3 regions of the Arthrobacter sp. NPDC058130 genome follow, and region 3 is predicted to be linked to each of the others. Evidence: predicted binding sites of a transcription regulator. Region 3 holds the regulator's gene; each other region holds the start of a gene.

Region 1 (2,264 bases), on a different contig from region 3:
GGTCATTTCGCTTCTCCCGTCCCTAGGTTCTGGCCTGCGGTGATTATCCGGCACCACCCGGGCCTTGCCACAAGCCCCGGGGCGGAGGATAGATTGGAAATGGAAGCACTACTGGCCTAACCTCGCTCTGCTGGTCAAGAGGGCGACAACTCCGGGCCGCCCAGACGAACTCAAACCTCACGGTGGTGGCATGATGGGCGCATGAGCCAAGTCACCTGCGATCTGACCATCTCCCTTGACGGATTCGTTGCCGGCCCGAACCAAAGCCTGGCGGAGCCCCTGGGCAAGGGCGGCGAGCGCCTGCACCGATGGCAGTTCGAAGAACCCGAGGCCAACGCTGCTGCGCGTGAAGGCATCCTGGCGGCCGGCGCCTACATCATGGGACGGAACATGTTCGCAGGCCCCGGGACGTGGGATGAACAATGGCGGGGATGGTGGGGCGAAGAGCCGCCCTATCACGCGCCCGTATTCGTCCTCACCCATCAACAACGTGAGCCCCTGGAGATGCAGGGCGGCACCACGTTCAACTTCGTGGCTGATGGCATCGAATCTGCGCTGGCCCAGGCGCGGAAGGCCGCTGGCAGCAAGGACGTGGCCATTGCAGGAGGGGCGGATACCGTTCGCCAATACCTTTCGGCGGGGCTGATCGACGAGCTGCGGCTCCACATCGCGCCGATGGTCCTGGGAGCGGGCGAGCGGCTGCTCGACGGCGTCGAGAACCTCAAGCTTGAGCCGACGGAAGTGAGCGGTACCAGCCTCGTCACCCACGTGCGCTATCGGATCATCCGTTGAAATGCTGAGCTCAACCCCCGGAGGGCACTGACCGGACGTTGGGTTGCCCGAGGCGCCGTCAACAGTTAGCCGCGGCCCACCAAGAGGGGCGGTGATCGGGGTATCCCCTCGTCCCGCTCAGGGCAGATGCCAGAACGGGCCCGTGAGGCCGCAGTCATCCAGGAGCCCTTGGTTGCGCTCGCGGCTGTGCGGCTGGAACTCGGGCTCCAGGCGATCGCCGTACCACGGGCCGGCTAGTTGCCAGTTCGAGCAGCACGCCTACCCCGCGCACACCCACCCCGGGCGCTTTCGCCGCATGACGCGGTATTAGACCGTCTGGCACACCTGCACGCCGGCATCTCCTGGGGCTTGAGGCAAGCGTTCTCCAGGAATATCCGCGGGTCCAAGTACCCGGGGTCCGTCGGGTGTTCTTTGTCGGCGCCCTCCCCTACTTTGCATCCGCGAACGGGTATCACATGCAACGGGGTGGGAAAGAGTCTTTTGTCCGCCCCTGCGGCTACACTGGATTAATCGAACATATATTCGAATAAAGGTGTGTTGTGGGCGTTTTTGTCGGTCCCCGCGTGATAGACGCGGGCATGTCGTTGCTGTCGGTGCTGATCTCCCCGGTCCCCGTCGCTGCCGGGTATCCGTCGCCCGCGCAGGACTACTTTGATGGCCGGATCGACCTGAACGAGCACCTCATCAAGGACATCACCAGCACCTACGTCGTAAGGGTATCCGGGGACTCGATGGAAGGTGCCGGGATCAGCGACGGCGATGAACTGATCGTCAACCGTGCCCTGGAACCCAAAGACGGGTCCGTCGTCGTCGCAGTCCTGGACGGCGAGCTCACCATCAAGCGGCTGCGGGTCACGGCCGCCGGCGTCGTGCTGCAGGCGGAGAATCCGGCGTACCCGGACATCCGGGTCCCGTCGGTCGCGGACCTGGTGATCTGGGGCGTCGCGACCAGGTGCCTGCACCATGTCTGAGACCCGCAATGCCTGAGGAAAACAATGTCTAAGCCCGCCACGATGCGGCAGATGCCGCAGATCGCGCACGTGGACGTGAACTGCTTCTACGCCTCGGCCGAACGTGCATTCGACCCGTCCCTGGAAGGCCGGCCCGTCGTCGTCCTGTCCAACAACGACGGCTGTGCCGTCACCCGGTCCCCGGAAGCCAAAGCCCTCGGTATCCCGCTGGGTGAACCTTGGTTCAAAATCGCCCCGCGGGCCAAGGAGTGGGGACTTGTTGCCCTCTCCAGCAATTACGAACTCTACGGCGACATCAGCGCACGGGTGATGGAACTGCTCGGCAGGTACTCGGCGTGGCTGGAGGTCTGCAGCATTGACGAGGCCTTCCTCGGCGTCAAAGGCTCCGCGGAGGATCTGCTGGCCCTGGGCCGGATCATGAAGGCCGCCGTGCGCCGCAACGTCGGTGTGCCGGTCTGCGTGGGGATCGCCGGAACCAAGACGCTGGCGAAACTGGCCAAC
Region 2 (2,264 bases), on a different contig from region 3:
CCGTCGATCCCGATCACGGAGGCTTCCGGGACCACGGGCTGTTTCCAGCCCATGTCTGCTACGGGATCCATCCGGCAGCGGTCCGCGAGCGCCTTGGTCTGGGCGAGGAGCCGTTTGAGGTCCGCCGTGCCGTAGCCGGCGGCATGGATGATTTCCTTGCCCAGCTGCAGCATCTGGGCCGCCGATTTGAGCCAGCCCTGCCCGTTGGGTTGCAGCAGCGGGGCGGAGGAGAGCTCGGGGAGGGACTTGAGTGTCCGGGCCGAGTCCAGCACATCGGCGGTGGCCGCGCCGTCCTCGGCTACATACCGCACGGCGTTGCTCAGCACGGCGGGCACGCCGTGTTCTGCGGCGAGTTTTAGCATGCGCACCGCGTGGGCGGTGCTAAGCGGTTCCCCGGGCGGGCTGAGCTGGGACACGACTTCCGCGGCCAGCGTCCCGGGGGGCATGGCGTCCAGCCAGCGTTTGAACAGGGTGCGGGGACGCAGGTACCGCCGGCCGCCCATGGCACGGCCGACGTCGGAGTCCGGGCCGATCAGCACCGTCAGGACAGGCTGCAGGGTTTCCGGGTGCAGGGTGCGGGAGGCCAGCTCCGCCCGGGTGACGGCCACCGGCACCGTTCCCCCGGCCTTGCCCGTGGTGCGGGCATGGGCGTCGGAGATCAGCCGGCACAGCGCCCGGTAGCCGGCGCCGTGGTTGTGTCCATGCGCCAGCACGACGACGCGTCCCCCAAGCTGGGTGCGGAGGTCGCCGTCGTCGTCAAAGACCGCGAGGTCCACGCCGACGATCGCGTCCAGGCCCGCGGCCATGCACGCCTTCAGGTGCTTGACGGTTCCGTAGAGCCCGTCGCGGTCCGTGCAGGCCAGCGCGGTGGCGCCGTCGGCGGCGGCCGCGGCGGCCAGTTCATCCGGCCAGGAGACGCCATAGTGGGCGCTGAAGGCGGTGGAGACGTGCAGATGGGTGAAGGTCATGCTGTCTCCGGCTTCCGGAGGGGCTGCAGGGCGTCGTGGATCCTCAGGAGCCGCCAGCGGCCGCTGCCAATATGCCGGGTCAGGTCAACGGTGAGGGTGGAGGCAGCGGCATGGTCACCGGCGGCACGGACCTGGACCCGCCAGATCTCGTGATCCACCAGACCCGGCCCGCTCCCGAGCGGCGCCCGGGTTTCCTCCGCCCACCACTGGCGGCGTTCAAACCAGCGGACAGGTTCCGCACAGACCGTGTATCGACGGCCCGCCCAGTCAAGGCGCAGGGGCTGGCCTGAGGGCGTGCAGAGAACATCCACGGACTCGCTGAACATGCCCACATTGCCTCCCGACCCAGTCCGGGCTGGAGCCTGCCCAGTCCCCGCTTCGACTTCCCACGCGTGTTTCCGCTTCCAGCGCTTCAGTGTCTAATCAAACTTGTTTTATTCGAACATATCTTCGAATAAAACCAGTCTACGACGGAGAGGCGACAAAACCCAGATGGGGGTGGACGGACGCAGATACAGGTAGCAGGATTGAGCCATGAGCTCCCATATCGCACTTCTGAAGCACGTAAAGATCGCCGCCAAGAATTCAACCTTGGTGGCGACCTTCGATATAGACGGAAATATCCCGGGGCAAGGCGCCTACGTTGTCGGCCTACTGGCGACAGAGCCGGACTACTCCCATCAGCGCAGACTGGGTATTGAGTTCATGAACGGCGAGGCCGTCTCCTTCTACTTCTTCAACCATGACGGCACGGAAGAGAATTTCGACCTCAAAGGCGTGGAACACTCAGGAAACACCATCACCGGCAACTTCCCCATCGCGACGGTGCTTGGCCTGCCCAAGGGCCACCTCATGACGGCGTTCAGCGATTGTGACGGCCGGGACTACCAGGCCAATGTGCCTGTCGAAGAGGCTCTCTAGCCCCTGCCCAATGAAGCCACCTGCTACGAGGTGGACTTGTACACTTCCAGCTCGAGCGTGATGAAGGCATCGATCATCGCCCGGTAGGTCTTTTCAACGAGATCGACGTCGATGTCCTTCTGTTCCGCGGTGGCGCGGACGTGTTCGATGACCCGCTCCACGCGCCCGGGCGCACGGACCTCGGCGCTGTCCGCCTTGAGGGTCCCGGCGATCCGGATCAGCCGTTCGCGACGCCCGATCAAGGCCACGATCTGCTCGTCCACCTCGTCAACAGCCACCCGCACGGCGGCGAGCTGTTCCCGGTCGGCCTGGGCGGTCTTGTCGTCTGCGTGATTTGTGGGCATGTCCATGACAGTATCGAAAGATGCAGCCACG
Region 3 (2,264 bases):
TGTTCGAAGGCCACACAGTCATCCTGACCTCGGCCACGCTGGCCATCGGCGCAGCCTTCGAGCCTGCGGCCGGAGGCCTGGGCCTGGTCGGCAACGGCGCCCCCAGCTGGACCGGCGTCGACGTCGGATCCCCCTTCGACTATCCGAAGCAGGGCATCCTCTATGTCGCCCGGCACCTGCCCAAACCCGGCCGCGGAACTTCTCCGGAGGCACTGGACGAACTCGAGAAGCTGATCCGCGCGTCCGGCGGCGGTGCCCTGTGCCTGTTTTCCTCGCGGCGGGCGGCCGAGGACGCCGCCGAGGCGATGCGGCCCCGGCTGGGCATGAGCATCCTGTGCCAGGGGGAGTCGACAATGACGGCGCTCGTGCGTCAGTTTGCCGACGAACCGGACACGTGTCTGTTCGGCACGATGTCCCTCTGGCAGGGCGTCGATGTTCCCGGCGTGTCCTGCCGGCTGGTGGTCATTGACCGGATTCCCTTTCCGCGGCCTGACGATCCGCTGATGACGGCGCGTTCCCGGGCCGTCGCCCAGGCCGGCGGCAACGGCTTCATGACCGTCTCGGCCACGCATGCCGCGATCCGCCTCGCGCAGGGGGCAGGCCGGCTGATCCGCTCGACGTCGGACAAGGGCGTGGTGGCGGTACTGGATTCACGGCTGTCCACGGAGCGCTACGGCGGATTCCTCCGCGCGGCGCTGCCCCCGTTCTGGCCGACCACGGATTCCTCGATTGCCATGGCTGCCCTGAAGCGCCTGGCCAAAGAATCGGCACAGGCCCCCACATAGGCAGCTGAGCAGCCAGGGGACCAGGAAACGCCAAGGTCCCCGTCCGGATTACCGGCGGGGACCTTGGCTTCGGGTGTACGTGGTCAGGGATGACCCGGCCGCAGCCGCTACAGGGAGCGGAGCACCGAGACGACTTTGCCCATGATGACCGCGTGGTCGCCCAGGATGGGTTCGTACTGGGTGTTCTGCGGCAGCAGCCAGGTGTGGCCGTCCCGCTGGCGGAAGGTCTTGACCGTGGCTTCGTCGTCCAGCAGCGCGGCAACGATGTCGCCATTCACGGCATCGCCCTGCCGGCGGACAACCACCCAGTCACCGTCGCAAATGGCGGCATCGATCATCGAGTCGCCGGCCACCTTGAGCATGAACAGTTCGCCATGGCCCACGAGTTGGCGGGGCAGCGGCATGACGTCCTCCACCACCTGGTCCGCGAGGATCGGCCCGCCGGCGGCGATGCGTCCGACGAACGGCACCATTGCCGTGTCAGTGGCGCTGGCGAGTTCCGTGACTGAAAGGCCGCCGACAGCCCGCAGGCCGCTGGACTTCTCGACCCCCGAAATCGCCGTGGTCCCCTCGTCCAAGGTCAGCGGCATGAGCACTTCCATGGCCCGGGGGCGCTTGGGGTCGCGCCGCAGGTAGCCGAGCTTTTCGAGCTGGGAGAGCTGATGGGTCACGCTCGACAGGCTGGCCAGGCCGACGGTGTCGCCGATCTCACGCATGGAGGGCGGGTAACCGTTGTCCGTAACGGAGCGCTGGATGGTTTCCAGAATTTTCTTCTGCCGGACGGTGAGGCTTTTGGGGGCCCGTACGGGTTGTTGGCTCCGAGAGGAGGCCCTGCCGCCGGTGGCTTGTGCTGCCATGTTCGCCAATGCCTTTCCGTTCCGCCCGGCCACTGTGGCTGCTGTCACCGGGAACTTCCGGCCTGAAATGTCAGACCCTGCTGATCAACTACCAATGTTCGAATCAACTGGCGATGTTCAACTAGCGATGTTCGAGTCACAAGCGGTTGTCCTGTCCCTCAAAAATAGGCCAGCTGCAAGGCTTTTTCAAACATTTGTTCTAGCGAGTCTCGACATCGTTCGTTAGTAAGTGCTAAAACAGAACAAGCAAGGTTCGAATATGTGTTCGATTTCGAGGTTCAGGCGTCGAAGGCAGTGTTCGGTTCTATGTTCGAAAGTTCGGTCGGTTGGCGGCGAGTACGTGGAGTACGCCGGGCGGCACCGTATGGTCCAGGAGGGCTCAGTTCATGTCAGCTTCAAGCGCGTATCACGGCACTTTGGTTCATGACGTCACGAATCACCGGCCGAAGCAGCCGCCGCTGCGGCTCACCCGGCGCGGACGCTTCGTCTTCTTTGGCGTCCCGCTGATCCTGCTGGTGGCGCTCATCCTGTCGCTCAGCGGATTCCTCAACGCCCCCGCGAAAGCGGCGGATTCAGCGGACCAGCTCTCGCTGACGCCCACCGTTTCGGTGACAGTGCAGCC

Evidence for each region. Region 3 encodes LexA, which represses DNA repair genes until DNA is damaged. Its sites were predicted from a motif close to TCGAACANNTGTTCGA; they were not measured.
Region 1: ACFVTM_RS06095 (LexA family protein) is a predicted target of LexA. The motif match lies at 1,303-1,318, and genes of this name have one in related genera.
Region 2: ACFVTM_RS07410 (DUF6504 family protein) is a predicted target of LexA. The motif match lies at 1,407-1,422, and genes of this name have one in related genera.

The regions. Positions count from the first base shown of each region.
Region 1 covers NZ_JBHVTV010000002.1:431,162-433,425, forward strand. Annotated here, with positions in the region: gene ACFVTM_RS06085 (FAD-dependent monooxygenase) at 1-6, opposite strand, end outside; gene ACFVTM_RS06090 (dihydrofolate reductase family protein) at 202-792, shown strand; gene ACFVTM_RS06095 (LexA family protein) at 1,332-1,763, shown strand; gene ACFVTM_RS06100 (Y-family DNA polymerase) at 1,788-2,264, shown strand, end outside.
Region 2 covers NZ_JBHVTV010000002.1:711,585-713,848, forward strand. Annotated here, with positions in the region: gene ACFVTM_RS07405 (DNA polymerase III subunit alpha) at 1-968, opposite strand, end outside; gene ACFVTM_RS07410 (DUF6504 family protein) at 965-1,300, opposite strand; gene ACFVTM_RS07415 (hypothetical protein) at 1,503-1,889, shown strand; gene ACFVTM_RS07420 (chorismate mutase) at 1,913-2,239, opposite strand; gene ACFVTM_RS07425 (VOC family protein) at 2,254-2,264, shown strand, end outside.
Region 3 covers NZ_JBHVTV010000009.1:161,988-164,251, forward strand. Annotated here, with positions in the region: gene ACFVTM_RS15865 (ATP-dependent DNA helicase) at 1-785, shown strand, start outside; gene lexA (transcriptional repressor LexA) at 893-1,642, opposite strand; gene ACFVTM_RS15875 (LysM peptidoglycan-binding domain-containing protein) at 2,029-2,264, shown strand, end outside.